Regions from separate parts of the Paenibacillus sp. YPG26 genome, predicted to be linked through region 3. Evidence: riboswitches for the same ligand, from Rfam matches in the RefSeq annotation. Region 3 holds a riboswitch; each other region holds the start of a gene.
The links. A riboswitch is a leader RNA that binds a small molecule or an ion and turns the genes downstream of it on or off. The one in region 3 is predicted to bind cyclic di-AMP.

Region 1: it holds a riboswitch for cyclic di-AMP, as region 3 does, so the genes downstream of both, LDO05_RS01620 (APC family permease) here and LDO05_RS00490 (C40 family peptidase) in region 3, are expected to answer to the same signal.
Region 2: it holds a riboswitch for cyclic di-AMP, as region 3 does, so the genes downstream of both, LDO05_RS10455 (CAP domain-containing protein) here and LDO05_RS00490 (C40 family peptidase) in region 3, are expected to answer to the same signal.

Annotation. Positions count from the first base shown of each region.
Region 1 is NZ_CP084530.1:344,657-354,965, forward strand. Features, by position in the region: gene LDO05_RS01615 (HD-GYP domain-containing protein) at 1-905, shown strand, start outside; gene LDO05_RS01620 (APC family permease) at 1,038-2,861, opposite strand; cyclic di-AMP (ydaO/yuaA leader) riboswitch at 2,987-3,133, opposite strand; gene LDO05_RS01625 (hypothetical protein) at 3,447-4,574, opposite strand; gene LDO05_RS01630 (DUF6953 family protein) at 4,714-4,950, shown strand; gene rnhA (ribonuclease H) at 5,003-5,692, shown strand; gene LDO05_RS01640 (alpha/beta hydrolase family protein) at 5,814-7,316, opposite strand; gene LDO05_RS01645 (copper amine oxidase N-terminal domain-containing protein) at 7,575-10,309, shown strand, end outside.
Region 2 is NZ_CP084530.1:2,222,771-2,233,079, forward strand. Features, by position in the region: gene nasC (assimilatory nitrate reductase catalytic subunit NasC) at 1-1,671, opposite strand, end outside; gene nirB (nitrite reductase large subunit NirB) at 1,710-4,076, opposite strand; gene ypfJ (KPN_02809 family neutral zinc metallopeptidase) at 4,387-5,229, opposite strand; cyclic di-AMP (ydaO/yuaA leader) riboswitch at 5,508-5,640, shown strand; gene LDO05_RS10455 (CAP domain-containing protein) at 5,647-6,321, shown strand; gene aspA (aspartate ammonia-lyase) at 6,479-7,915, opposite strand; gene LDO05_RS10465 (GGDEF domain-containing protein) at 8,140-8,775, shown strand; gene LDO05_RS10470 (S-layer homology domain-containing protein) at 8,861-10,309, shown strand, end outside.
Region 3 is NZ_CP084530.1:94,807-105,115, forward strand. Features, by position in the region: gene LDO05_RS00450 (ATP-binding protein) at 1-1,123, shown strand, start outside; gene LDO05_RS00455 (pseudouridine synthase) at 1,142-1,843, shown strand; gene motB (flagellar motor protein MotB) at 1,944-2,750, opposite strand; gene motA (flagellar motor stator protein MotA) at 2,734-3,537, opposite strand; gene LDO05_RS00470 (hypothetical protein) at 3,764-4,057, shown strand; gene LDO05_RS00475 (4a-hydroxytetrahydrobiopterin dehydratase) at 4,280-4,579, shown strand; gene LDO05_RS00480 (c-type cytochrome) at 4,858-5,214, opposite strand; gene LDO05_RS00485 (GNAT family N-acetyltransferase) at 5,318-5,827, opposite strand; gene LDO05_RS00490 (C40 family peptidase) at 6,099-6,572, opposite strand; cyclic di-AMP (ydaO/yuaA leader) riboswitch at 6,577-6,715, opposite strand; gene LDO05_RS00495 (C40 family peptidase) at 7,058-7,540, opposite strand; cyclic di-AMP (ydaO/yuaA leader) riboswitch at 7,547-7,682, opposite strand; gene LDO05_RS00500 (hypothetical protein) at 7,904-8,719, opposite strand; gene LDO05_RS00505 (M1 family metallopeptidase) at 8,732-10,309, opposite strand, start outside.

The DNA of each region.
Region 1 (10,309 bases), 250 kb from region 3:
AGTCCTACCGGTATTCACGGTTCCCGCTCCAGAAGGCCATCATATACAGCTGCTGTTGGCTGATGGTGGCCCAGTACATTATGGCGGCAGGAGAGTTATGGCGTATCAGCTGGTGGATGTATCATTTCCTGCTTCTGGCCTCGATGATCGTGATGATTACCGGTCTCATCAGGCAGTATGCATCCAATCCGTCATGGAATATGACCTTCAGAGGACTATATTCCACAGATCCCATGGAGCGGATTACCAGCTGCTTGTCTCCTAGTGTGAGGAATCTGATTCAGGCTACCGAGGAGAAGGACCTGTATACGGCTGGGCACAACTTCAGAGTTACAATGTATGCGATGAAGCTTGGCGAGGAGATGAAGCTGTCCCCCGAGGAGCTCCGGGCGGTCTCCCAAGGGACCATTATCCATGATGTGGGTAAGATTCATGTGCCTATCGAGATTCTGAACAAGCCGGGGCGTCTGACGCCTGAGGAGAGGGATATTATTGAGCTTCATCCCGTCAAGGGCTATGAGATGTGCCGGACACTTGGATTCATGAAGGATGAGCTGGATATTATCCGGTCTCACCATGAGAAGTGGGATGGCACGGGATATCCAGACCGGTTAAAGGGAGAGCAGATTCCTCTGCTGGCCAGAATCGTAGCTATTGCGGATGTCTACGATGCGCTGACATCGACCAGGGCCTACCGGAAGGCTTGGACCCACGATGAGGCGATGAAGCTGATTATCGGAGATCAGGGGACTCATTTCGATGCGGAATGTGTGCAGGCCTGGATCCGGGTATGCGAGCAGAACCCGGAGATCCATGAATATCCGGCCCATGTGGTTGAGAAGTGGGGCCACAGAAAGATGCTGCTTCAAGCGGGAGAGCCTGAAGGGGCTGGCGGCATCTGTTAAGTTAGAGGGGAAAGACACGCGGAGTGTCTTTTTTTCTGTACCAGAACAGCATTAGATTGCGTCAGCCCGAAATACAAGGGGAAGTCTCACACAGCCGACATGGCTTAGTGGGACTTCCCCTTTTGATTTATTTTATTTAGTTAGATGGTAAGGCACAGTCGTAACAATGACTTTTCTCCGGTACAGCAGCTTGGTACGAATGACTAGTCCTGACTGGTTATGAAGGATGTTGTGCCAGCCCTTCTTGGGAATGAACTGGGGAATCACCACGGTGACCTGATAGTTCGACTCGCTTGCCTTGCGCTGCACGGTATCCACAAACTTGAGCAGAGGCTGAATAATACTGCGGTAAGGTGAGTACAAGGTGACCAGTCTGACATCAGGCTGCCACTTCATCCATTTGGCTTCGAACTCATGCTCAGCCTGCTTCTCAAAAGGCACATATACGGCAATGACCTGATGCGGATTAAGCGATTTGGCATAGTTGAGTGAATTCTCCACCACATGAGTGATCCCGGCAACCGGAACGATGATCACATTGCCTTCAATCGGCATGGAGGGCTCACAGGTTGTAAGTCTGAGCTGGTCTCCGACCGCCTCATAATGCTTCCTGATCCGGTAGAAAATATAGATAATAAGCGGCAGGAAGATCAATACAGGCCATACCTGCGCGAATTTGGTTAAGAAGAACATGATCGTAACAATCAGGCTGATCAAGGCGCCGACGCTGTTAATGATCAGCTTCGTTACCCAACCGCTTGGCTTCTCCCGGACCCACTTGAAGATCATGCCGGTCTGGGACAGGGTGAACGGAATGAACACGCCCACGGCATACAGCGGAATCAGGTGCTCCGTCTGTCCTTTGAACAACAGAATTAACAGAATCGAGCAGACCCCGAGAATAATAATCCCGTTAGAGTATCCCAGCCGGTCTCCCCGGACGGTGAACATTCTTGGAATGAACTTATCCTTGGCCAGATTGACAGCGAGCAGCGGGAACGCGGAATACCCGGTGTTGGCGGCAAGAATCAGGATGAGAGCCGTCGTTCCTTGAATGAAGTAATACATGAAGTTCCGTCCAAAGGTATGTTCCGCAATCTGCGAGACCACGGTGACCTCTGTTCTTGGCGAAACTCCGTAGTAATACGCCAGAAATACGATGCCGGAGAACAGTATGGCCAGCAGTGCCCCCATGGCCATTAATGTCTTGGAGGCATTGGTAGGGGCCGGGTCTTTGAAATTGGGAATTGCATTGGATATAGCTTCCACACCCGTTAGTGCCGAGCTTCCCGAAGCAAAGGCCTTCAGAAGCAGGAACAGGCTGATCCCCGCTATAGGCGTGCCTACCGGCGTATGGAGCTCTGGGGATACATGCCCTGTCAGCGTGTTGTAGATGCCTACAGCGATAAGAATGAACAGAGCCAGAACGAACAAATACACCGGATAGGCAAGGATGGAAGCGGACTCTGTTACCCCTCTCAAGTTCAAAGTCGTAATGCACAGTACAAATACGATTGCAATGGGCACTGTATAAGGATGCAGGCTCGGAAAGGCCGAAGTTATGGCATCCGTACCAGCTGATACGCTCACCGCAACCGTAAGGATATAATCGACTAACAGGGAGCCGCCGGCCACCAGGCCGTAATTCACACCCAGATTCTCCTTGGATACGACGTATGCTCCGCCGCCATGCGGGTATGCGTAAATAATTTGACGATAAGATAAAATCAGTGCCGCAAGCAATACCAGCACACCCGCCGCAATCGGGATGGAATACCAGAAGGCCGCCGCGGACAGGGTAACGAGCACAATCAGAATTTGTTCGGGACCATAGGCTACGGATGATAAAGCATCGGACGAAAGGATAGCCAGGGCCTTGGTTTTGTTCAGCTTTTGTTCACCCAGTTCATTTGACTTGAGTGGACGTCCAATAAGGAATCTTTTGAGAGCGGACAATCGTTTCACCACCATTTAAGTGAATAAATTCAACAACCATCAATTGCGCGTACGAAGTATAAAATGCCCACTGACTTAAGCTCCAATACTGTGGACACGAGAAATTTCACTTACCTGGCCTCCACCTTCCTTCTCAAATAACGCTTACGGAGTTAGCTGTCGGATTCGGGCCCTTGAGTAGCCCTACCTTATTAGGATTCACCCCTGGATTGCTGCGGCAATCCGCTTGAACGGTTCCCCCGTACTTATACAAGTTTCAGCGGTATGGAATTTGAAACCGATGCTTATGATACTCCCCTGTTTTATTCTTGTAAACAACTTTTCATCCCTATCAAACGGGGCGCCGGGACAGGAAATTGCCGACGAATCAAGGGAAGCGATTACATTTGTTGGTAGACAAGGAGGCTTGTCCCTTGTGTTCATTTTTATCATAAATAAGCGGCGAGCCCCCTTCGGACTTCCGGAGGAGGCTCACCGCTTCAAGTTAGATTAGTTCCTTATCTTAATAATGCTCTGCTGTATCGCATCGGCATCCCTGCACCGCATACCGGAGCGGCATGGCTGAACTAATTGGCAGTGGCCTTCTTACTGCTGCTCCTTCTCCTTGTCACCGCCGAGTTGAATGCCCAGATGGCCGCTGTGGCCTGCCAGGTTCCCCCCAATATCAAAGCCTACGCCTTTGCCGCCGCCTAGATGAGCGTCGCTGTGAAAGCCTACGCCATGCTTGCCGCCTACCTTGCCGCCCACGTCATAGCCGACACCCTTGCCGATGCCAAGGTGTCCGCCGGCATGTGCGCCAATCCCGTGCTTGCCGCCCACATTGGCACCGGCATCAAAGGCAAGGCCTTGCTTCAGGCTTAAGTCTGCACCGGCATGAGCGCCGAGGCCGTAGGTGCTTCCGCCCAGATGCCCCGCAGCTGACGCGCCAACTCCCTGCAGACCGAGGTGGCCCTCGCCCTGAAGATCGAGTCCGTGGCTCCCGCCAATGTTGGCTCCCGTATCTACCTTAAGTCCTTGCGCGCCGCCGAGGCTGGCATCGGCATGGACGCCTACGCCGTAACCGCTGCCGCCCAAGTGCCCGCTGGCCTTAAGGCCCGCTCCCTTGCCGCCGCCTAGATGACCGGCGGTCTGTAGACCAACCCCGTGTTCGCCGCCGAGGCTCCCAGCCGCATCGAAGCCGAGCCCCTGCCCGCCGCCTACGTGGGCATCCGCATGGGCATCCAGCCCGTATTTACCGCCATACTGGGCTTTGGACTTCAGGTTCAGCTCGATATCTCTGGGGTTATTCTCCGGGTCTACAGTTCGGCCCTGGTGGTGTCCCCCGCCTTGGTGGTGTCCCCCGCCTTGATGATGTCCCCCGCCTTGATGGTGTCCGCCGCCCTGATGGTGTCCGCCGCCCTGATGGTGTCCGCCACCTTGGTGGTGTCCGAACCCGCTTCCTTGGTGATATCCCGGAAATCCCCCGCCTGGGAAGTAACCCGGATAGCCGAAATAAGGGGGAAACGAAGGATAAGGATAAGAATACGGATACGGATAAGCATAGGAGTAAGGATAAGGATAAGGATAAGGATATAGATAAGGATTAGGGTAGGAGTATGGGTAGGGGGATGAGGATGAGGATGGGTAGACGGAACGGACATTCGGATATCTATTAGGGGAACATGGCGGATACGTCACCTGGGTATTCAGGTTGGCACTCACATCTCTTGTCATTCAGAAGCCCTCCAATAATATTGATGATATAGCCTATTCACAAATGAGCAGGAATGACACCCGCTGAGGAATTGAATGATAACCTTAAATCGGATACGATGCTGTATAGGACTAGATCAGTTAAGGAGCTGGAAAGCGAATGGAAGTCTCAGAGCAGCAGGTTGCAGAGTGGATGGTTCAGGAGATCAGACACAGGGGCATCCTGCATCAGGAGGAAGCGACCCAATATATCCGGAGTTATTTCGGAGAACAATATGTATTTATAAATGAGAACCGCAATGTCTCGCTGTCCAAGGAAGTGAAGAAGGCGTTCCGCAAGCTGCATGGCGGCCGGGTAGCCTGGGATCGGGACGGGTTCTTCTGGGCATGGACCTAAGGGTCACAGGACCGCAGGAAGATTGCATAATTAAGGAGAGAGAATAGAAGCTATGGCGAGTCAGAAATATTATGTGGTATGGGAAGGCACAACTCCCGGGGTCTACGCAACGTGGGCGGAGTGTAAAGCTCAGGTCGATGCTTACAAGGATGCCAAGTACAAATCCTATCCTTCCAAGGCCGAGGCCGAGAAGGCTTACCAGGAAGGCTGGAAGAAGCACTGGGGCAAGTCAGCTTCGTCCGCGGGAGGCGGCCCAAGCGGGGGCAGGCAGAAGACTGCGAGCTCAGGCGCCTCGAAAGGGAAGGGCTCGGCAGCTGGAGCCTCCTCCAAGGACCAGATTGATTATGACAGCATCTCCGTGGATGTGGGCACAAAGGGCAATCCCGGGCCGATCGAATACCGGGGAGTGAGCACGCGGACAGGAGAAGTGATCTTTGAGCGGGGGCCAATCCCCAACGGAACGAACAACCTGGGCGAGTTTCTTGCGATTGTCCATTCGCTGGCCTACTTGAAGCAGAAGGGCAGCAAGATGACAGTGTACAGCGACTCAAGAACCGCGCTCAAATGGGTCCGCGAGAAGCAGGTCGCGACGACACTTGCGCGCAATGAGTCCACCCGCGAGGTCTGGGATCTGGTTGACCGCGCGGTGGCCTGGCTGAGATCGAACAGCTATGATAACAAGCTGCTCAAGTGGGAGACTCAGGAGTGGGGCGAGATCAAGGCGGATTACGGGCGCAAGTAAGGCCGGGGTGGCGTGGCGTGGCTTTTTAGGCATAGGCAAGCTAATCTTCAAGCAGAGGTGTACGAAAGGCACCTGTCTATTTGAAGGGGAGCCTGCCCTAATCGCCAGCCTGTTCCGCTGCCTATAGCAGCGGGGTTGCGAATTTCACCTCCGGATAACGGTGATCCGGCCCTTTCATTAGGATTCCCCCTTGGTTCTTCAAATACATATCGAAGAAATCCAGCATATAGGCATGAATAATAGAGTTGGCTCTTCCGGGGGCAATTTCCCCTGTAATGCCCAGCAATTTGAATACCGGAGATACGAACTGTACATCGGTAAAATTAAGATGCTCCGTATCATCGAGATAGAGGACTTGGCCCCCTTCATCAGCTGTCCCGCGCATCCGTTCCAGCTCCAGCCTTTTATCTTCTGTGACTTGATCCTCCCATTCTCTTGTTGAGCCCATACGCTTAAGCTCCGCATCCGTGTAGTCGCGATTATCCAACACCCTTTTTAATCGATCGAAATAGCTGTCCGAGGTAATGAACAAAAACGGCTTTCGCAGAGCCTCTCTGTCACGCAGACGATACAGCCCTCCATCAAGGTCTATTCCAGCCGTGATTCGCGGATCGTAAGCAGCGTCATAGGCCGCCGCTCCGCCAATGGAATGACCGAACACCCCGATATGACGGAGATCCATCCTGCCTTGGAGAAGACTTGGGATATTCCCCGATTGAATGAGCTCGAATTGATCCAGCACAAATGACACATCGTCAGTCAAGACTTGTCCCAGCTTATCCCGGTTATCCCTTCCCGTCCGGTAATCATCGCCGGGGGAGAACAGCTCATCAGTTGTGTTGGTCGTGATCCGACCGTCCGGGAACTCGGTGGCAAATGTATTGTAGGTGTGGTCGATAACGGCCACGATATATCCATGACTCGCGAGATATTCGGCTTGCGAGGTATGGAGGAACCTGGAGGAACCATTGCCGGGATTCCCAAGGATTAGCGGGTATGAGGTCTGTGCCGAAGAGACTGCGGCCTCCGAATAAGCATGACTGGATACGTACTTCAGGTGCTGGAAAGTAAACCCGGGAAGGCCATAGGCCGAAGCCATATCACGTAAGATGCGGGTATCTGGTATAAAGGGAGCGTGCCTGCCTGTGCCAGCTTGAGCTGGATACCATACTTGAACCATCAGTTCCCTTTTACCTTGTCTAGACTCGCCGAAGGTCTCTTTCCTATTGGGATCCACGAAATGGAAAGCCTGCGTGCCTACCTTAAATTTGCCTGTCGGTTCGGGTAATTTGAATACAGGAAAGGCATACATGAGACCCGCCGTTACGACCAGCATGACCGCTATAGCAGCATAAGCTGAACCCAGAAGGAATCGCGGGGCTTTTGCTGGTCCAGTTCTTCTAATACAGCTATAACCTGCAACGGCTGCACTAACGATTGTCATGGCATACGGGAAAAACAGCTGAATTCGGTACCCTTCCACCGCCCAGTGAATCACTAGTACCAGTAGGGCGAGCCCGCTCGCCATGAATACCGGAATTCTACTTTGTCCTCTTTTTAATAGGACGGTCAGTGCTAACAAGCCGGTGTTTGCCAAAATAAGCAGAAGTTCAAACAGCCTCATCCTGATTCTCCTTTTTAGACATCACTTTTTGATATGATCCCATCTTATTCCCTCAGGTTTGGCCCAAGCTATCGATTTGCCTTTCATCTACCTTACAATTTTGTAATTTGACTAGGAAATAATTTACTGTTATCTGCATAATTATTCTATAATTGATAGAGTGGCAAATAAATTTCCCTATAGAGGAAACTTTTAACAACGGCCTGCGTCCAATATAAGCGAACAAGCAACTATAGGCTTTGATAGAGGAGGATACATATGAAAAGGGTCGTTTCTCTGCTTACGACTATGGCTTTAATTACTTCATTATCTTGGCAGACTCAGGCTAGCGGGGCTTCACCCATCCGTATCTATATGAACGGAATCAAATTAGCCGTAGATCAGGCGCCGATTGAGCAGCAGGGGCGCGTTCTGCTTCCGCTCCGGGCTATCTTCGAAGCACTGGATGCCACTGTAGTCTGGAACGCCAAGACGGGCGTGATTACAGCCAAGAAAGAGGGCACCACGGTTACCCTTAAGGTGGGCTCGAAATCAGCAACTATTAACAATCAGAAGGTAACCTTGGATGTGCCTGCCCAGGAGATAAAGGGCCGTACACTGGTACCGGTAAGGTTCGTAAGCACGGCGCTGGGAGCCAATGTGGATTGGAAAGCATCTGCACGCAGTGTGTACGTGAAGTCGGATCATACAACCGATCCGGGACAGTCCGGGTTAAGTCCAGTGGCGTATGTCACTCCAAGGATTATAAGTCAGTACGGGGATGGCCGGGATCTGAATGTCAGCTTCTCCAAATCAGCGAATGAGTCCCAGGTGAATCAATATCGCGTGCTTATAGTCAAATCAAGCAAATCAGGCGGGTTTGGCGAGACTGCGGCGAGGCAGGTATCCTCAGCGAACTATACAGCCGTAGGGCTTCAAGGGTCAGATCGCTCAGTGAATCTATCCTCCCAGGCCCGGGATACGGACGGGGAGCTGCTTCGCTCCGGTCTTTCCTATAACGTGTATGTCCTAACGGTCGGCAGCAATGGACACAGTGTTCTCTCCGGAGCATCCTCGGCTGTAACCTTGGGATCGGGCAGCGCCGCAACGTCTGTTAAGGGTACGGACATTGCCGATTACGGAGATGGAAGAGACTTGTCCGTCAGCTTCACCAAAGCACAGAGTGAATCCAATATTGCGAATTACCGGATTTTTGCCGTGAAGACCAAGGACGCGGGCAGCTTCAATCTGTCCTCGGCCAGCAGCGTGGCAGCATCGAACTATACTACCGTGAGTAAGACGGGGGCTTCGACTCTCAGCGCTGTACTGGGCTCCTCGGCCAGAGACACATCGGGTGAGTATCTCAGGAACGGAGTCTCTTATACCCTTTATGTCATGTCGGTCAGCAGCAACCTGAGTACCGCCTCCCATCAGTTATCTGCAGGATCGCCGGCGATTACGTTGAACAGCGGGACGGTTACGGCTCCGTATATTACGGCTGTAAGCGACATCAGTGACTACAGCGATGGACGCGACGTGAGAATCAGCTTCAACAAGGTCTCCGACGAATCCCGTATTAGCGGATACCGGGTATTTGCGGTCAGGGAGCAGAACGCCTCCAGCTTCACCCTGTCCTCTGCCAAGGCTTTATCCAGCAGCTACTACACTACCATTAACAAAAGCGGATACAATATCAGCCAGCAGCTGAATTCCAATTCCAGAGATGTGAATGGCTCTCTTCTTACGAACGGGGTAGCCTACCGTTTCTTCGTTATGGCTGTAGGCACAGGAAGCTACTCGGGTACGGATACTCTGTCCTCGATGTCTTCCTCTCTCACCTTGTGGAATAACACCAATGTGAACGCCGTTACGGGGTTAAGTGTTAGTGATGTGTCGGATTACAATGACGGGCGTGACCTGAGGGTGTCCTTTGCCCGGGCGGGCAGCGAGTCCAATATCAGCCACTACCGCATCTTTGTCGTCAGAAGCAATGTTGCAGGGAGCTTTAATCTGTCTGCGGCAAATAACTTGTCCAGCAGCTATTACACGTATGTAAGCAAGACGGGCTTCAATATTAATCAGGTACTGCCTAGTGAGGCTAGAGACACGGACGGGTACCCGATTCGTAACGGGATTAGCTACCGCGTCTTTGTCCTTTCTGTTGGAACCAGCGGTTATGCGGGCAGCAACGCTTTATCCAGCTATTCTTCCGCCATTATTCTGAATGACAATCTGAATGTCAGTCCCGTCACAGGTGTCAGTGCGGCGGATGTGAATAACAACAATAACGGCACCGATTTAAGGATTAACTTTAACAGAATCAGTGATGAATCTACGATTTCGCATTACCGTGTATTTGTCGTGAACAATGCTTCCGCCGGCAGCTTCAACCTGTCTAGTGCTCTGACCAGCAGCTACTACACGCAGGTGAACAAGACAGGGTCCAATCTGAGTCAGATTCTGGCTGCCGGAACCAGGGATACGAACGGCAATCTGATTCAAAATGGAACAGCTTACCGGGTATTTGTACTCTCGGTGGGAGGAGGCTACTACGCCGGCAGTAACGCGCTGTCTTCCGCTTCACCTGTAATTACGCTGGCCAACACGAGCAGTGTAGGAGCAGTGACGGACGTTACCGCCGTAGACACCAAGGATTACGGGGATGCTCGTGATCTAAAGGTAACCTTTAGCAAAGCACCGGATGAGACGGCACTTACGGAATATCGTATCTTTGTGGTCAAGAGCGAGTATGCCGGGAACTTTACGAAGACGGAGGCGAACTCGAATACCAATTACACCTCTGTAGGCAAGACAGGAGCCGCAATAACCAAGAGCCTTGCCTCGGGAGCCAAAGACACAGACGGGAACACGATTCGCAGCGGCATCAGCTACAGAGTGTTCGTCCTGTCTGTTGGCAATGGAACCAGCGCGCTCTCTGCCAGCTCCCAGCCTGTGACACTCACGGTTAACACCAAGGTTGAACCGGCAGCCAACGTCACGGCTGCCGTGTATAA
Region 2 (10,309 bases), 1.8 Mb from region 3:
TAACCGGACTTGACCCGGCTGCCTCGCTTCCGGACAGGGCCAGTATACACCTTCCTCCTCACGTATCCGGTCATAACTAATCCCATAATAATCAGCTGCTCCTCCTTTACTGGCCACTCTTAGTTCATCAAAAATTTGCTCCACAGACTCGTAGGGGAAATATTCCGGCTTGCCCATACTGTGAGCAATCCGCGTGAGAATCTGCCAATCATGAAGCACTTCTCCCGGAAGAGGGCGGTCAGCTGGGCGGAGCAGGACCCTACCTTCCAGATTCGTGAGCGTCCCTTCGTTCTCAAGATAAGAGGACACAGGAAGGATAAGATCAGCCATTCGCGCCGTTTCAGACAGGAACATGTCCGCGACCACCAGGAAATCAAGCTTTCTTAGTCCTTGTTCAACAAAATCGGCGTTAGGGTTCGAGACAATTGGGTTGGAGCCCATAACGAACAGAGATCGGATTTGCTGCTCATGAATCTTTTCCATCATTTCATAAGCCGATACTCCCTTCCTTGGAAGATCAGCCTGGTCAATTCCCCACACCCCGGCAATGTGTGCACGATCTTGCTCGTTCTCAATCATCCGGTAACCGGGAAGCTGATCCGCCTTCTGTCCATGCTCTCTGCCACCTTGCCCGTTCCCTTGGCCTGTTATCGCACCATAACCGCAGTATTCACGGCCGATTTTGCCAGTTGCAAGCACCAGGTTCAAGTAATTGCGGACGGCAAGATGTCCGTCAGTATGCTGTTCAACTCCTCTTGCTGTAAATAACATCCCTGTCTCGGAAGCACCATACTTCACAGCCGCTATACGGATATCCTGTTCGGAGATCCCTGTCAACTTAGCAAGCTCTTCGAGACTGGATGACTTCAAATGAGTCTTCAGCGCTTCAAAGCCTCTCGTTCTGTCTCCAATAAAGGCCGGGTCTGCGAGTCCCTCTTCCATGATCACCTTCAGCATTCCATTAACAAGAGCCGCATCCATTCCGGGCTTCACCCTCAAATGCAGATCTGCCATATTTGCTGTTGCAGTATTTCTGGGATCAATGACAATTAGGTAAGCCCCATTCTTCTGGGCTTCGGTGAAGTAGGGCATCAGTGTGGGTTGGCACTCGGCAATATTCGTTCCCGCCAAAATAATACAACGGGTGTACGGTATATCAGATAGAGGATTGGTCAGTCCCCGATCAATTCCAAATGTCTTAATCCCCGCTGATGCAGCGGATGACATACAGAACCTTCCGTTATAGTCGATATAACGTGTCCCCAGAGCTACCCGCGCGAACTTGCCGAGTAAGTAGGCCGACTCATTGGTTAATGAGCCGCCTCCATACACACCTATTGCATCCTTGCCATTCGCAGCTTGAATGGATGTGAACTGCTTATGAATAAGCTTGAACGCCTCTTCCCAAGAGACCCTTACGAAGCTTCCATTACGCTTCACATGAGGATACAGAAGTCGCTCCCGGTGCAGAGCATGCTGGTGAGCATTCATTCCCTTGATGCATAATCGCCCCTGTGAAGCCTGGTTAGGAACAGGTTCAACTGACCATAGCGACCTGCCTCCCGCCGTCTTCTCTTCGGTAACCTGCATTTTGCACTGAACACTACAGAAGGGGCACTGCGTATTCATAACCAATCGTTCTGTTGATACCGACTGCCCGGCAGCACTCATTTACAACACCTCCCATAATGGACTGAAGTCAATCACGTTTATTTTTCATGAATCACAAGGGTATACGGATCAGCATGCTCAGTAACAGGCTGCTTGCTCCAGCGCCCCGCGAGATCATCTCTGACCTGCTCATCGAACAGCTCTTCACGCAGCTTAATGATCCCGCCCATACGCTGAAGCCATTTCCAGCTTGGTTCCATGTACCATGCCGACTCCTGGTACCACTGCAAGAAGGCTGTCGCAAGCTTCACCGCCTCTTCCTCGCCGGCTTCCACAGACAAGAGCTGCCCTTGAACAAGCGGCGGCTGGCTGCTTCCTCCCACGTACACCTCCCATCCGGCTGGCGCCGCGGCGAAGCCCAAATCCTTGGTTAGAGTCCCAGCTGAATGCCGGGGGCTTCCAGAGACTGCGATGTAGAGCGGGCTCGGCATCTGCCTGTTCCCGAAGCTCATTTCAAGCTTGACTGCCAAGCTGACCGGATCATGGAAGGCATCTATTTGCCAGCCTGGATCTGTACAAGTCGTAATTGGGGGCAGGGGATAACCGTATTGATATTCCATTACCTCTACTCCAAGATGGTGGATGAGTGAATCGATATTGGATTCCAAAATCCCAGGCAGTTCTATTCCTCCATTCGTTAGCCGAAGATACGGAATTTCGTAGTTCCTCACCATTTCGTTAAGTAGCATCAGCCCCTTATCACTCAGACTTCCACCTGGAATTCGAGGAACCACTGTATAAGTTCCATCACTCCTTCTTAGAGCCCCGGACCTCTTTAGCGGATGCTCCGTATTGAACAGATAGGAATTCTGTGAGCCTAGATAATAATGAAGAGCAGGCCGACAAATCAGGCAGCCCATAGGTTGAGTCCAACCCAGCGAGGTCATGAGTTGGTACTCGTCCTCGTAACGATGACAAGAAACTGCCTCCTTAACCATGTCATGAGAGTAGGTTGTGCATCCGCAAATAGCTTCTACGTTCTGAGCCCCCGTCTCCATGTTCGTAAGGGTATATTTCAAAAGTGCAGCTACCCGTGGGGTACATCCACCGCAGGTTCCAGCCGCCCTGGTACAGTCCCGGATTTGCTCAACTGTCTCCAGTCCTTCCTCACGTATAGCGTTCATAATTCTCGACTTACTGACCCCGTTACAAGAGCAGACGGTCTCATGATCTGACATTTCAGCAATCTGCAGATTGCTCTGGGACGAGACTTCTCCGTGGCTGTCCGCCTTGTATAATGCAGATACGTCCGCGTTGCGACGAATAAGCTCAAGCAGGCTCGTTCCCTCCCGTACATCTCCAAATAACACTGCTCCTGCTATGTTACCTGTAGGAGAGATTACAATCTTCTTATAAGTTCCTCTCTGACCGTCATAGGAAATGATGGACTGTTCGGCATTTTCTTCATGAATTTGTCCTGCCGAGAACACCTTAGCACCCGCAACCTTTAGCTGAGAGAATAATATGGAGCCTTGGTAAGGAGCTGTCTGTATGCCGCACACGGTGCGGGCGAGCACCTTCCCTTGTTCATAAAGTGGAGCTACCAGTCCATAAGAAATGCCGCGATGCTCGGCGCATTCACCAACTGCGTAGATATTCGGGATACTGGTCTCCATGAAATCGTTCACGATAATACCGCGATTCACCAAAATGTTGCTTCTTGAAGCCAATTCCACATTTGGCTGGATACCGACCGCCATGATCACCAGATCAGCTGAAATATGCGATCCATCGGAGAAGCGCAGCCCCGAAGCCCTCCTTCGTCCCGTAACTCGGGTAGTATTCTTATCCAGAAGGAAGCTCATCCCCTGTACCTCAAGCTTCTCTTGAAGCATCCGGGCCGCAGTCCTGTCCAACTGGCGGTTCATCAGAAAGGGGGAATTGTGGACGACCTCAACCCTCATGCCTTGATTAAGTAGTCCCCGTGCTGCCTCAAGACCTAATAATCCTCCACCGATCACTGCTGCTTTGCGATATGTCCGGGCTGATTCGATAATCTGAAGGCAATCTGTGATATTACGGAAGGCCATTACGCCAGGCATGTCGGCACCCGGTAGAGGAAGCATGAAGGGCAGGGAGCCTGTAGCTAGAATCAGCACATCATACCTGCGAATTCTCCCGGAATCTGACAGTACGGTCATCTTCTCAGGATCTATACAAGTGATCTTCTCTCCGGCATACAGCTGAATTCCGTGTTTGGCATACCAATCCCAATCATGGAGAATAATCTCCTGGATCCCTGAATCTCCTTGGAGCACTTTAGATAGCAGAATGCGGTTATAATTGGGATAGGGTTCGCTTCCGAACACTGTAATTTCAAATTCATTCGGTGCAAGCTTCAAGATTTCTTCAATGCACCTCACTCCCGCCATTCCATTGCCTATCATCACAAGTCTTTTTGTCATCTACACTCACTCCAATGTAAGTAAACCTAACTAAATTCTGAATTTACTTTAATGTTAGTTTCTATAACATAGATGATAAATTTCCATTTATAAATACTAATTTTTAACAAATATAGCCTTAGTAACAATGTATAGTCAACATTTATGTTAGGTAATATGACATTTGTTATTTGTATTAATCCTATTTTTAATTTTTATCAGCAAATAGTTAACTATAGTTGTTATAGTTATGTCATAAATCTTATGTATAAAGCAAACAGGCTCTTCCGGCACAATGCCGAAAGAGCCATACGATAACAATATGCCTGTTCTACAGATTCTTGGCAGAGAAAGTATCCCCGCCTTCTATACGACCAGTCTCGAAGCCTTTGTAGAACCATCTTTTCCTCTGCTCGGAGGTCCCATGGGTGAAGCTCTCTGGCACTACATAACCTCTTGCCTGCTTCTGCAATGTGTCATCCCCCACTGCACTGGCTGCAGTCAAAGCTTCATCCAGATCGCCTTCCTCCAGCACACCCATCCCTTGAGCACGGTTGGCCCATACACCAGCCAAATAATCTGCCTGAAGCTCGAACCGTACAAGATACTTGTTGAATTCAGCTTCACTCAGCTTCTGCCTAAGGGGCATGACTTTGTCACTTGTTCCAAGCAGAGTCTGCACATGGTGTCCAACCTCATGGGCGATCACATAAGCCATAGCGAAATCACCTGGCGCATTGAACTTCTGCTTAAGCTCGTCATAGAAGCTCAGATCAATATACAGCTTCTGGTCTCCAGGACAATAGAACGGGCCTACCGATGATCCTGCTGTCCCGCAAGCCGACTGCACACTGTTCGTATACAGCACCAGAGTCGGGTTCTGATATCTAAGCCCTTCCTCCCTGAACACTTCTGTCCATACATCCTCAGTATCAGCAAGCACGACCGAGACGAAATCCTTCATCTCCTGTTCTTGCTGTGTAGGGGTATATGCAGAATTAGAATCTGTTCCTGACCCCGTCATATTGCTCAAGAGGTCACCGCCATTCCCGCCAAGCAAAGTGACGAGCAGCATAATAATAATCCCGCCGATTCCCCCGCCTACAAGGGTCTTGCCTCCCATCCCCCTACGGTCTTCGACGTTGGAGCTTCCTCTTCTACCTTTCCACTGCATACGGCAACCTCCCTTATCGCATCCGCCTAGCGCATTTAAGATGTTATAAGTGTTTATACCCGGGAATGGCTGCTGTTCACACTCCATTTACTGGAATCTGCATAAGATTCTCCATCATTGCTGCTTGAATGGTGCCTTATTCGTCGTCACGCGTTAGCTGCTTAGGTTAGTTGTTGATTGTCATGGAAAGTTTTGACCCATGAACTGTCGGGACAGGCGTGCTACAATTTGTAGCGAGCTTGGATCCTCAATCATAGCTACTGCAAATTCTGGGATCCAAGCAAATAAGGCCGAAGCTTAATTTACAAGCACGGGGGACCCATACACTGGGGTGAAGCCATTCCATGGCAGGGTGATTACTCTTTGACCCTAATCCGTCAGCTAACCTCGCAGGCTGTTAAAAGGAGAAATGTACAAATGAAATTACAGAAAAATCTAGTTACAGGCGCACTCGCGCTTAGCCTATTCGCAGTCACCGGTGCGGCATCAGCATCTGCAGCCGCAGATACCACCACAGAGAATTACAACAAGGTCTGGTCTTACAGCACGAACCAAAGCTTTTCATGGAGTCATGTACTGCAGCAGCTCAGAACTATGAATAACCAAGCATCCGCTGCGACTAAAGCTCAAGGCACTACCGGGAACCAGGCATCGCAGAAGACCAAGAGTAACACCCATACTACGCAGAACAACACGAACACTGCCAAGACTGGCACATCCGAATCCGCCTATGCAGATCAAGTGGTAGCTCTCGTTAATCAGGAACGTGCCAAAGCGGGTGTAAAGCCGCTGGCTGCTGATAAAGCACTGACTGTTATGGCGCTTGACAAAGCCAAAGATATGTATAACAACGGCTACTTTGACCATAATTCACCTACCTACGGATCCCCTTTTGATATGATGAAATCGTATGGTATTCGTTACACTTATGCAGGCGAGAACATTGCCAAGGGCCAGAAGAACCCCGCCGAGGTTATGAAAGCATGGATGAACAGCCCTGGACACAAGCAGAATATTCTAAGTCCTAACTTCACCAAGATCGGCGCTGCCTATTATAATGGCGAATGGGTACAAGAATTTATTGCGGACTAATCAAGCTAATTCAATCTTATTACAGCAAGAGACTAACCCGGCTTAGCGGATTAGTCTCTTGTTCTATATTATGAATTTGGAATGATAACTAGGGTCTCCTACAAAAAGATACATGCTTAGCCTGCCTTAATAAGCATATATGTATGACTTAAGTAAGTTACACTTTCTTCTCATCTCTATAGAATACTTGGGCACCGGCAATGCCGGGATGGGTCATCTCATAAGGATCCAGAATCTGATCAAGTTCCTCTTCAGTAAGCACATTATATTTGAGACACAATGCCCTCACAGACTCTCCAGTGAGAATCGCTTCTCTAGCTATTCGGGATACGACCTCATAACCAAGATGTGGGTTCACGGCAGTAATTATGCCTACACTTCTCTCCACATCGGCCTTCGTCTTCTCCGTATTCGCTTCAATCCCTGATAAGCAGAAGTCCGTGAATACCCGGAATGAATTATTCATCATACTGATGGATTGGATAAGATTGAAGACTAATACAGGCTCCATTACGTTAAGCTCAAGCTGCCCAGCTGATGAAGCCAGGCAGATCGTGTGGTCATTGCCGATCACCTGGAACGCGACCTGATTGATCACCTCGGCCATCACCGGATTGACCTTGCCCGGCATAATGGAGGATCCCGGCTGTCTCGCAGGGAGGAAGATTTCGTTAAATCCAACACGGGGGCCTGATGCCATAAGTCTCAGATCATTAGCGATCTTCGACATATTCATCATACATACCTTCAAAGCCGCCGATACTTCGGTATAAGCGTCTGTATTTTGAGTAGCATCAACAAGATGAATAGCTGTTACAAGCGGAAATCCGCTGATCTGTGTCAAATATTCAACTACGAGCTCAATATATTTCGGGTCCGCATTAAGCCCTGTCCCTACGGCTGTAGCGCCCATGTTAACTTCATACAGATGCTGTCTCGAGCTCTCTATCCGAAGAATATCCCTCCCCAGAACCCGATGATAAGCCTCAAATTCTTGTCCAAGGCGGATGGGCACCGCATCCTGCAGGTGCGTTCTCCCCATCTTGATCACATGGTCGAACTCTTTGGACTTGGCAACGAACACCTGATGCATATCCCTCATGGTGACCAGAAGCTGTTCCATCAGAGATAATACGGCGATATGTATAGCTGTTGGGAACGCGTCATTGGTCGATTGAGCCATGTTAACATGAGAATTTGGACTGAGATAGTCATAAGCACCCTTGTTCTTCCCGAGTAGCTCCAAAGCCCGGTTCGCGATAACCTCATTCGTGTTCATGTTAAGAGATGTCCCGGCTCCTCCTTGAATGGGATCCACGATGAACTGGTCATGCCATCGCCCATCTATGATCTCTTCGGCGGCCTGCACAATGACTTTGCCGTGACCGGCGTACAGTCTGCCAATCTGCATATTGGCCAAGGCTGCCGCTTTCTTCACCATTGCCATGGATTTAATTAACTCCTTGTGTACCGTATAACCGGTAATTGGGAAGTTCTCGACCGCACGAAGCGTCTGAATCCCATAGTAAGCATTTGCCTCAACTTCTTTGGTACCCAGAAAGTCACTCTCCACACGATACAATGGCTCTGTCACACTGCATTCCTCCCGATATCAAAATTCGATTGCCCGGTTAGACTGGGTCTATACGACTCTTATAACATACTTCAAGCTAGAAAGGAACCGCCCTACGGCTGCAACCAGGCAGATTTATTATTATTATTTCTTATCTATACTGGTTCCACTAGCCTGTAGAATACAGTACAATAGTTCTAAGACAAAAGACTTAATTTTGCATGCTTATAAGGGAGTAATCCATCATGAAATATTATGGCAGAATTTATACGGTACTCATTGTAGTTGGATTTCAAATTATTGATTTCCTGAATAGATACTTCAATCATCTTGGCTTCAATTTCGTTGATTCGCTTTCTTACACACTCACGCTCACCGCCGGGTTTCTGGTAGGACGCAAATATGACCAAGCCGTCTTCTATTCTCAAAGGGACGAGCTAACCACCTTGTACAATCGCCGTTTCCTGAGCAAATTCTTCAGTAAGCTATCACCGACTGAGCGAACCAAGTATTTCGTCCTGGTTATTGATTGTGATAACTTCAAGGTCATTAATGATACTTATGGGCACCACATGGGGGACTTGGTTCTTCAAAGAGCTGGTGCCATTCTTATATCATCCACCCGCAAAAAGGATATTGTGGCCCGCTGGGGAGGAGACGAGTTTGTGATAATCGGACATTACGAAGGCAAGGATGCAATGAGGAACTTCATGCAGCGCCTGAACGAGCAGTTTCATGACATCTCCTCCACCTTTGGATTTCCGGTATCCATCTCCCTAGGGTACTCCTTGTACTCTCATGAAAATGAAGAGCTTCAAGAACTGCTTCGGCTGGCTGACCGAAATATGTACGTATCCAAGGAAGGTAAGAAAAGCGGCTGATGGAGAACAAATTCTATTCATTTCTTCATCAATCTTCTATAATATTTGGGAAATCAATGAAATAACACACAGAAAGGTGGATTTAATGAAAAAGATTGTGCATTCAGCAGCCGCTGCACTTCTACTGACATTATCTCTTCACACTGCACAAGTCTCAGCCAAGACATCAGCAGACTTCTCGGATCTTAAAGATCTGGATGCCGCAACCAAGGCGAAATTTGATGCCATGATCAGCAGCGGTATATTTGAGGGAGTTCAGGAAGGCAGATTTGATCTGAAAGACCAGATGAACCGAGCTCAATTCGCTAAAGTGGCCGCGCTTATTCTGAAACTCGAGGTTAATTCCGGACTCAAGACATCCAGCTTCACAGACGTGAAGGCTGATGATCCGGCAAATGGATATGCGCTTCCCTTTATTGAGGCACTCAAACAAAGCGGCATTACCCAAGGCGATGGGAATCCAAATCTCTTCAATCCTGCTGGCGATGTAACCAAAGAGGAACTGGCCGCCTTCCTGGTTAGGTCGCTCAAGCTCCCTGTTACCGGGAAGAATCGAACCGATGAGTTCAGCGGGGTCAGCGATTGGGCTAAGGGGTATGTGGCAGCGGCACTTCAATACAAGATTATGGATGCACCACAGAATGTCCCCGACTGGCAGTCTGGCGCGAGCCGCAAGGATCTTGTGCTAGGCAGTTATGAGACCAAGACGCAGTTAGATCCTTTGAAGCTGGTGAGCGCCTCAGCTACGGATCAGCATGAGCTTAGCCTCTTGTTCAGTGCTTCCCTTAAGGAATCTCAAGTGGATTTGTCCAAGATTTTTGTAAGCGGTAAGCCGCTGGACAAGACAAAAGCACACTTCAAGCTGTCTCAGGACGGGAAGACGTTAACGATTATTTTCGATGAGCTTCTTAGCCCCGAAGTATTGAATCAGCCTATAGTGTCTATCCAAGGATTCGAATCCATTGCCGGGAAGCCATTGACGACTGATCATCCTGTTCCGATTCAACAAGCAAATCTTCTGCCTTCCACTCCTTCCCCAACTCCACCAAGCAATGGCGGCGGATACAACCCACCTGCTGATACTACAGCTCCACAGCTGATTACCGTCACGCGGCAAGGAAGCGGGAACTCCATACAACTGATCTTCTCTGAAGCATTGAATGAGGCCTCGGCAAGCAATAGCAGTTCCTATGAGCTGGAAGTCAAAGGCGATACGTCATCCACATTCACGAATCTGCCGGATGGTTCTAATATTCAAGTATCCGCGGACAAGAAACAGGTGACGATTACCTTTCCTGAAACTTTTACAATCAACGATTCGACATATACGGTACCAAGCTACTTCACTGGCAATGTAGGTGTTCAGGTATCGGGAGTCCTTGACTTAGCCGGTAATAGATTGACTAAGATTAACAAACCAGTGGTAGTAGTGAATCCTGGATTGACCAGTCCAATCAGCTTCGTGAAGCCGGCTAAGACCAACGACAATGTTAACAAGACCCAACCTGTAATTGGCCAGGAGAATGCGAATGAG
Region 3 (10,309 bases):
CCTGGCCCAGTATACACGGGATCTCAGGGAAATGATTGATGAGAACCGCTCTGTTAAGGAGCACCTGGAGTCCATTATCCGGCAAACGGCAGATGCCATTCATCTGACTGATCCTGAGGGCAAGATTATACGTGTAAATAAGGCCTTTGAACAGCTGTATGGCTGGACAAGTGAAGAGATCCAAGGGGTGTGTCTGTTCAATACCCCTGAATCGCTTCGCGAGGAGGAGTCCCTGTGGAAGAAGAAGCTGAGTGAAGGAATACCCATCTTCTCAGCAGAGACGGTGCGCCTGACGAAGGCGGGGGCGGAGGTCCGGGTCAGCGTCAGTGAGTCTCCGATCTTTGACGAGGATGGGCGGATTACCGCTTATGTGATCATTTCCAGGGATATGACAGAACGCAACAAGATGGAGGAGCTGCTGCGCCGTTCCGAGAAGCTGACTACGGTAGGACAGCTTGCAGCGGGAGTAGCCCATGAAATACGGAATCCCTTGACGACGCTAAAAGGGTTCCTGCAGCTCCAGCTGCAGACTAAAAAGCTCAATACCCAGCATACGGATCTAATGCTGTCAGAGCTGGATCGCATTAATCTGATCGTTAGTGAATTCCTGATATTGGCCAAGCCGCAAGCGGTTCACTTCCAGGTGAAGGATATCCGCTATATCCTAGGGGATGTTATCTCTCTCCTGGACAGTCAGGCACACCTTCACAGCATAGAGTTCTCAACAGATTTCTCGGCAGAAGCTCTGCTCGTTCACTGTGAAGAGAACCAGCTGAAGCAAGTATTCATTAACCTGCTCAAGAATGCTATGGAGGCTATGCCAAATGGAGGTATCATTCATATGCAGACTTGGCGCAAGGAACCGGATCGCGTAATGATTCGCATCAGGGACGAGGGCGTAGGTATCTCCAAAGCGACCTTGGCCAAGCTCGGAGAGCCCTTCTTCACGAACAAGGAGACCGGCACGGGACTTGGGCTCATGGTTAGCCAGCGGATTATTGAGACCCACAGGGGCATCATGGAGATTGAGAGCGAGCTGGACAAAGGAACAACGGTGACTGTCGCCTTGCCGGTTGGTGGCAGCCAAGGTAACATGGAGGACAAGATACAGCCAGATGAGTAAAGAAAAGGTGTGAGATGGGTGCGGATTAATAAATTCATCAGTGAGTCAGGTTACTGCTCCCGGCGGGAGGCTGACAAGCTCGTGGAAGCAGGCAAGGTGACTATCAATGGCATCGTAGCGCTTCTGGGAAGTCAGGCCGAAGAAGGCGATGATGTGCGTGTGAACGGTCAGCCTTTGACGGATAAGGAGAAGCATGTATATATAGCCCTGTATAAGCCGGTAGGGATCACAAGCACAACCGAGCGGCATATTAAGGGCAACATTGTAGACTTCGTGGGGCATGAGAAAAGGATCTTTCCGATTGGCCGTCTCGATAAAGATTCGGAAGGACTTATCCTTATGACCAATGACGGAGATATCGTTAATCGGATTCTTCGTGCTGAGGGGAAGCATGAGAAGGAATACATCGTGACCGTGGACAAGGCGATCAGCCCGCATTTCATAAGAGCCATGTCAGAAGGGGTAAGGATTCTGGGGGAAATGACACTTCCTTGTACAGTTACCCGGATGTCAGACCGGGTGTTCCGTATCATATTAACTGAGGGGAAGAACAGGCAGATCCGGCGTATGTGCAGCGCTTTGGGATATGAAGTAAGGCGCCTGCAGCGGATCCGGATTATGAATATTCATCTGGGCAGCCAGAGAAGCGGTACATGGCGTGACTTGACTCCTCAGGAGAAGCAGGATTTAGGGCGGCAGCTGAACTACACCCTTATATAAAACCCAACCCCAGCCAGATCCATCGTACAAGCTGACCGCTGTAGGATTGAGACAGCACAAAGGCCCCATCAGCTCAGATGAGCTACGGGGCCTTTTGTGTTTAGGGTGTGGAAGTGATGCTCTTCTGGGCATCACTTTGATATTTACGAAGAATGGAGACTTCTACACGGCGGTTCTTCGCCCGGCCCTCCGCCGTATTATTTGGAGCAACAGGACGATACTCACCATAACCTGTGCTGACAAATTTCCTCGGGTCCAGCTTACCGTTAATAAGCAGAATTTTCATGAAATTAAGTGCTCTTCCCGAGCTGAGGTCCCAGTTCGAGTCGAACTGCTGGTTAGAGATGGGGACATTATCCGTATGACCGGATACAATAATGTCGTAATCCGGGAAGCCCTGGAGCATGACCGAGATGGCTTTGGCCAGCTTTCTGGAATCGGGCTTGACCGTATCATCCCCGGAAGCGAACAGAGCCTTGTCGCTAATGGTCACCGTTAACTGCGACTGGTTCAGCTTCGTATCCAGTTGGGAGGACAGTCCGTTAACTTTGATGTAATTATCCATTTGCTTCTTCAGCTTCTCCAGATCTTCCTGCTCCTGACGCATAAGCTCACTGCGCTTCTTGTTCATCGACATATTCTGGGTGCTTTGCTGAGGTGAACTGTCTTTGGGCGCATTTGTACTAGACCCTTCAATGGAGGGGCTCTTGTCCATTACGCCTACCCCGCCATTTAAAGCGATGCTGAAAGCCTTGCTCATCTGTTCGAATTTCTTGGCGTCCGTAGAGCTCATTCCATAAAGTACGATAAATAAAGCAAGCAGCAAGGTGAGAAGGTCAGCATAAGGAATCAGCCAGGATTCATCGGCATGTTCCTCATGCGGTTCGTGTCTATTCTTTTTGCTCACCGGTCGTCTCCTCCTTATCCTGAAGCTGGGCACGTTCAGTTGGAGTTAGGAAGACCGCCAGCTTCTGCTGAATGGCAATAGTGGAGACCCCAGATTGGATGGAGAGAAGTCCCTCCACCATCATCAGACGGATTTCAATTTCGCGCTTGGAGATACGTTTGAGCTTATTAGCTATAGGATGCCATAAGACGTAACCTGTGAATATACCGAGCATGGTCGCCACGAAGGCTCCGGCGATCGCATGTCCCAGCTTCTCCATATCGGTCATATCAGCCAATGCCGCAATCAGACCGATAACGGCACCGAGAACCCCGAGCGTAGGCGCGTACATTCCGGCTTGGGAGAAGATTAACGCACCAGCACGGTGACGCTCTTCGGTAGCCGCGATGTCCTCCGCGAGCACATCACTGACAAATTCCTGGTCATTACCATCAATAATCATCCGCATTCCACCGCGGAGGAAGTCATCATCAATCTCCTCCACCTTGCTCTCCAGAGCAAGAAGTCCTTCACGACGGGTGATGGAGGCCCAATCCATGAACAGCGCGATTAATTCAGGCTTGGTGACCATTTTGGGTTTAACAAACAGCAATTTTAGAAGCTTCGGAAATTTCTTCAGTTCTGAAGCAGGGAAGCCGACAAAGAGTGATGCTGCAGTACCTACAAAAATAATGATATAAGCCGCCGGGTTATTAACCAGGTTGATGATGGGTGCGCCCTTGAGCATCATACCCACGACAATGGCCACAATACCCATTACTAATCCTAATATCGTTGATATTTCCATTAATACACCTCGTCCATGAGATAGAATTGAATCCTTTCGGTCTTTCGGGCATCCTTCCGTCAAGACAGTTTGCAGACAGAAACTACAGGAACCTTGCAGCCTTTGTTCTGTAAGAAACGGTTTACCTATTTTATCGACAGATTTCCCTTTTTTTTTAAGATGAATTTTCAGTTATAATGAAAAAGACGGGTTCTTAAGATGAGATCAAGGAAGGCGGAGAATATAGATGGGCGTAAAACACGCAAGAGATTACGGAGATATTCTAGCTGAATTAACAGCTGCAGTAGGTTTGATCGAGGATAGTTATGTGTTTTTTGAAATGGAAGCTGATGATTGGGAAAGGCTTGGTGAGGCGGATAGACGTGAGGTTCATGAGGCCTTGGCGGAGGACCTATTCTATGGTCTGGGGACAGAGCCGGTAATCCGTGTAGGCAGTGGGATGCTCATGCTGGATTCCAACCTGCACCGGATCAACATCCTGGTTGGGGATACAGAACTGGCTACCGTACTTCTGGTCTAGGCGTCCACTTTAAGCGAAATGTGGATTTAAGTCCGAGTCTCATGGTAATATATCCTGAGAAGCATTATCGTTTAGGTACTTAAGTTCTGTTCTGGGTATTTAGTGGGAAGAGGAGAACTGCTGTACAGGCGGTATACGGGTCATAAGAAGATGTGAAGGATAGCCGGTTCTAAAGTCCCTCCAGGACAGTTCGGACGTTGTAAAGAATAGGGAGGAAATAGAATGCCATTTACACCTCAGGAAGTGGAAGCGCACTTAGTTAGTCTGGAAGGATGGGAGATGGAAGAAGAGAGATGGATTGTGCGCAAGTATGTATTCTCGAACTTCATGAAGGGCATTGCCTTTGTAGATGAAGTTGCGGCCATCTCGGAAGCCTTCAACCACCATCCATTTATCACTATAGACCATAAGACCGTGACGCTCCGTCTAACCTCTTGGGAAGCCGGCGGGATTACTGCCGTGGATATCAAGGAAGCCCAGCAGTACAACGAGGCCTTCGAGAAGACCCGCTCGGCTGAGTAGAACTCGCATTAGTAAGAGAGATGGCTTGTAGGAAGCTCGCCACCCTCGCAGCTATCACAACTCGTACAGGAAGCCTCAAGCTTAGAGGAAGCCGAAGAACTTAAGTCCAAATGCGGACCTCGTGCCAGATATGGCGATGGAACAGGCAGAGGTGCCTGCATACTTCTAGAAGCATGTTCCTCATCATAGTAGAGGAACTATGAAAGCAGTCTTGAATCGAACAAAGCACGCCCTCTGGAATACGCTTACAGCGTACTAGAGGGCGTGCTTTAGTTGATCTATTTTTTTGCGGCGAGCCATTCGGCTACTTGGGCAATCTCTTCGGGCTGCAGCTTGTCTTTGAATGACGGCATGGTGCCCTTACCTTTGGTAACTACGGTGAAGATTTGTTCATTGGTCAACTGCGCGCCAATCTTCTGCAGACTAGGTCCAACTTTACCTTCAAGCTGATCACCATGACAGCTGATACAGTTGGCCTTAACAGCCGCTTCTGCCTTGGTCGCATCCAACGTAACCTTCGGCATGGTAGGCTTATTCTCCTGTGCCACCTGTTCTTTACCCGGCAGGGTGAAGATGAGCACGATGGCCAATGCGCATGCAATGAAGAACAGACCGCTCATGATCCACTTTTGCATTCCAATCGTCCCTCCTATGTAAGATACCTTCTCCCATTATAACGGAACATCCTGTTTGATCATAGCATTTGTGACAAAAAAACAAACAAGTTATTCGTGCTGACTAAGTTTCATCAATGGGGTGAGATTTATCATTGTGGTAGACCATACAGTAAAAGGGCATCTTCCCTTCAGGAGTCCGCAGCTCGTATTGATCTGTAATCCGGAATCCCGCTTTCTCATAGGTACGTATGGCCCGTTCATTCCAAATAAGTACCTCTAGATCCACTTCATGCCCAGGATAACGGCGCAGGGCCTCTTGGACTATAGTCTGCACCAAAGACTTACCCAGTCCCTGACCACACCAATCGGGCCGCATTCCGATCCCTAAGCGGGATACCCCCTCCATAGGGAAGATTTGTGCGAATCCGGCCAGTTCCCCAGCAGGCGTAAGAACGGATAGGTACTGTTCCCGGCGAAGCTGAGGATCGCCGAACTCAATCTCAAGGGATTTCATCCGTTCCCAAGGGGGGAACTTGTAGATGTCATAGGGCGGGGGATAGACCCAGCTGCAGATAACCTGGGCGTGGGATTCTTCCATGGGAATAGCCTTAAATGCTGGAGGGTTATTCATCAACTGGCGTACCTCATTTCGTGTCGGATATAGATTAAAAAAAAGAAAAAAATATATATTTTTGTACGTTTAAGCCCAGTGGCAGTGGGTAAATATAGGATAAGCAAATATATGGAATTAAATTAGATATTTGTTCTGGAAGGTTGAAACCTTTGGCAGATATCTAACGTTTTAGAAGTAGGTACTAAGATAGCAAAAAGAAGACCGCAGGCGATTCCGGCAAGAATCGTGCGGTCCACTCGGATGTAAATTCCATTTGAGGGAATGGAGTTTACAGGTTCACAGCATATTTAGTGTATTTGGCTTTGCTAAGAACACGCTTAGCTCCAAGGTAGCGTTTGCTGTAGTAGCTGCTGCTGAGACGGTCAATGTGAATGCCTTTTGAGGAAGAGGCGTGTGCGAATTGGCCGTTTCCAAGGAATACTCCGACATGAGATACACCGGAACCGAAAGTATTAAAGAAGACAAGATCTCCGGCCTTCAATTGGCTCTTCGCCATAACTGGAGAACCCTGATGGAATTGAGCTTTGGATTGACGGGCAAGGGATACGCCCATTTTCTTGAACACATAAGATGTAAATCCGGAACAATCAAACCCACTTGAAGTTACGCCGCCCCATTTATAAGGAGTACCGTATACACTCTTCACCGTGTTAGTTAATGTGGAATCTGCGAATGCGCTGCCTGTTCCTAGTGTGAACAATAATGCCAAGCTCGTTGCCGCTGCTGCTAGTTTCTTTCTCAAGTTGTTATGCTCCTTCCAATGCCTGCGAGGTTAGCTTGAGGATTCGGTTGAAGGTTCCCTATGACCCCTCTGATGCAAGATCAATTCACCCATAACTGGTTCCCCCGTTTCCCAGGTGCGTGGGAATTCGGCTGGTTTGTTGGTTTAGTGCACCTGTGCTGAAAATCCGCAAGATACGGGATTTCAGGACCCAGCGTTCACGGGAAGCGATAGTATGACTTTCGTATGATCATCATATACAGACTTCGTGACGCTCCGACATAGGACAGTAATAATTACAAAGTTGTTACTAATTACTTGCCTATTGTACCAAAGGGCCCAAGCTTTGGCAAGTTTGTTTTACACTTTTTTTGTCAAGATAACGGTTTATTTGTCGAAAAATTGGCTAATACTATATTATTAGTCTAATTATATACAGACAAAAGCCCGCATCGATTCCGGCAAGAATCAATACGGGCGATGCCAAGGGAACTGCTTATCTTACATCAATTGTTGTCTTTGGAGGAATCGGCAACAGATTGAAATACTTCGTTGCTCATAATACGCTTAGCTCCAACGTAGCGGTTGGTGTAGTAGCTGTCACTCAGCTTGCTGATGGTAACGCCTTTTGAGGAAGAGGCGTGTGCGAATTTGCCATTACCTACAAATACACCTACGTGTGACACACCATTACCAAAAGTATTGAAGAATACCAGATCTCCGGCTTTCAGTTCATCTTTCGATACGGCCTTACCCATCTTGAATTGGGCGCCCGATTGGTGAGGAAGGTCTATTCCCAGTTTGTCAAATACATACATCGTAAAGCCTGAGCAATCGAAGCCATTCGTGGAGGTTCCACCTGACTTATAATCTGTGCCAATCACTTTGTCCACGACTTTGTCCAGCTTGGAGTCAGCGAAAACGCTTCCAGTCCCAAGGGTGAATAAAATGGACATTGATACTGCTGCAACCACAAGTTTCTTCTTCAAAAGCGGTTAAACTCCTTCCAATGCCTGCGAGGTTAGCTTAAGGATTCGGTTGAAGGTCCCCTATGATCCCTCTGTTGCGAGATCAATTCACCCAAGATGGTTCCCCCGTTTCCCGGTGCTGGGAATTCGGCTTGATATCTGTGCACCTATAACAAGAATACGACATTAAAGTCGAATCTCCTGCTTGTGACAAAAAAATAATTACAATGTTGTTACTGTCTGTTCATAATTCACATTGTAGCAAGGCAGGTATCTTTTGGCAATGGTTACTTGCGAGATTTCCAGGCCGGTTGAAACAGGAAAGGCCTCCGCAGATCTGCGGAGGTCTTGGGGGGCGTAGAGTTAGAGGAGACCGAAGGAGATTCAATTCTTCTCATTCCAAAGGTGATATTGGGAGGAAATATGCCAAATACTGAGAAGTGAACGGATGAAAGGATAGGATTGCTGAAGGATAAGTGCCAGAAATCCGGTCCAGATCCAGGAGACGGTACTAAAAGCGCCGAACAGGAGCAGGGTTACCCCGCCCAGGCAGAGGGATATGCCTATAACGGTAAGCAGCTGCCGCAAGCAGCTTAGCATAGAGGGGAGCATTCCCCGGCCAAAAATATAACCGAACTTGGCGTACAGAAGAAGCTGATGAATCAAATAGCCATAAATCAGCCATCCCAGAATATATATAGCCGTATAGAGAAGTGGATATCCGCCAGACTGTATGCCCTGTACAAGGAGATCCAGCAGCTTGGGTCCGAGCCAGTAAGCGGGACCAAGTACGAGAAGGAGCTCTATCAGGTAAAAGACGGTGACCGGCTTCCACAGCCTGCCGATCCCCTGGAAGAATACCAGACCGGCCCCGTCCGGGGTTAATGGACGAAGTCCATAGAGAATTCCGGCCTGAATGAGCGGGGTCAGCAGCATGCGCAGAATGAACATGCCGGCCAGAAGCCAGAAATACAGATGAACCTCGGAGCTGTATTTGAGCTCCAGCTGACCTTCAATCAGAAATAGAATGCGGCTTAGCTCGCCCGGCGCCGGATCCGGGTAGCGCTGCAGCAGCGGTATAATGGCAGAATTGATCAGCCGGTAGAGAAATACACCCCAGAGCAGCTGATAGAGGAACAGGATAATGACGACCGGGAACTGATCTTTGGTACTTTGCCATCCGTTACGAATGTATCTCACTCTATTGTCACCTCACCATGAGAGCAATCCAAGTAGGGACTCCACTACTTTGGTTATGCCCAGATTCCACCGCGTTCCGGTCTTCTCTTCCACTTCTGCTTTCAGATAATTGTTAATATGCTTGTTCTCCAGCACCAGGGTGTAGCGGGGATCGATCATTGCCCAGGCCAGCGGCTCCTTGTACTGCAGCTTGTAGACAATCTGGTTCTCATCACCCTTCCAGATCTTGCGCACAAGATGTCCGTCTTTGTAGCTGAACAGGACGGGAACCTCCGGATAGCTGCCGCCGAGTCGGCTGATCTTCACGACAGACTCATATAGGGGGCCGGGAGTCTTCTGTACTTGGTTCACGGTGATGGAATCAACCGAGTAATTTATCATTTGCCCGCTGTATACATACTGATTGAAATAATCCTTCCAGGACTGCCCGGTCACCTGCTCCACGACTCTTTGGAAATCCGAGGTTGTCGGGTGCTTGAAGCGGTATTTGCTGCTGTAGCGGGCCAGGATCTTGTTCATGGTTCCTGCTCCAACCTGCCGTTCAATGCCGAGCAGTACGAGCTTGCCGCGGGTATAGACATTTTGGGCATAGATATCGGAGGATCCGTATTTCCAGGATTCCAGAGGCAGCGCGGCTGGATGGTTCACGAAGCTGGCCTGAACAGGCAGATTGGGCTGAATTCCATAGGCGCTCTCCATGAGTTTGTCTTCAGCGTAAGAAGTGAATCCCTCATCCAGCCAGGCTTCTTCGAATTCGTTACTTGCGATCATGCCGTAAAAATATTGGTGTCCGATCTCGTGCACCACGGTTCTCTCCAGCTCATACCCAGGTGAGAGCGAAGTCGCTCCAAAGGCAGTTACGAGGGTCGGATACTCCATTCCGCCTGCCCCATTGCCGCTTGCCGGGGGAACCACGATGGACAGGGTCGAGTAAGGATAACGGCCATACCATTTGCTGTAGGAAGACAAGGCAGCCTTAGCCGCATAGAAATAGCGGTCCTTAAGGTCCTTATGCAGCGGATCGAGATACAGCTTGATCCGGACACCCGGGACCTCGGCCGAGGAGAATGGCTCCTCCGCATAGACAAAGTCCGGGGAAGCCGCCCAGGCAAAGTCATGCACATCATCGGCATAGAACTGGTAGATCTTGCGATTCTGCTTGACCGCTGCGGTCTTGGTGGGAAAGCCGGTCGCTGCGACGATATAGGAGCTTGGCACATTGATCCGTACACTGAAGATCCCGAAGTCGGAGTAGAACTCCGAGCTTCCGTGGTATTGATGCAGGTTCCAGCCTTCGGAGGCGCGGCCGCGGGTTCCGGCTGGCTCATACACACTTATTTTGGGGAACCACTGCCCGGCCATCACGAAGTTATCCGCGGTGCCCATGCGGGCGAATACCTTGGGAAGCTGGACCTCAAAGCTCATGAGAATAGTTATGCTCTCTCCGCCCTGAACGGGGCGGGGAAGCCGAACCTTGACCAGAGTCTGGTCTTTCGTATTGCCATCATCAGGCTGTACATACTGAAGACGGTGAATCAGGGAGATCCCATCGGTGGTCCGGATTCCAGTCAGCTTCATGGAGCCCCATCC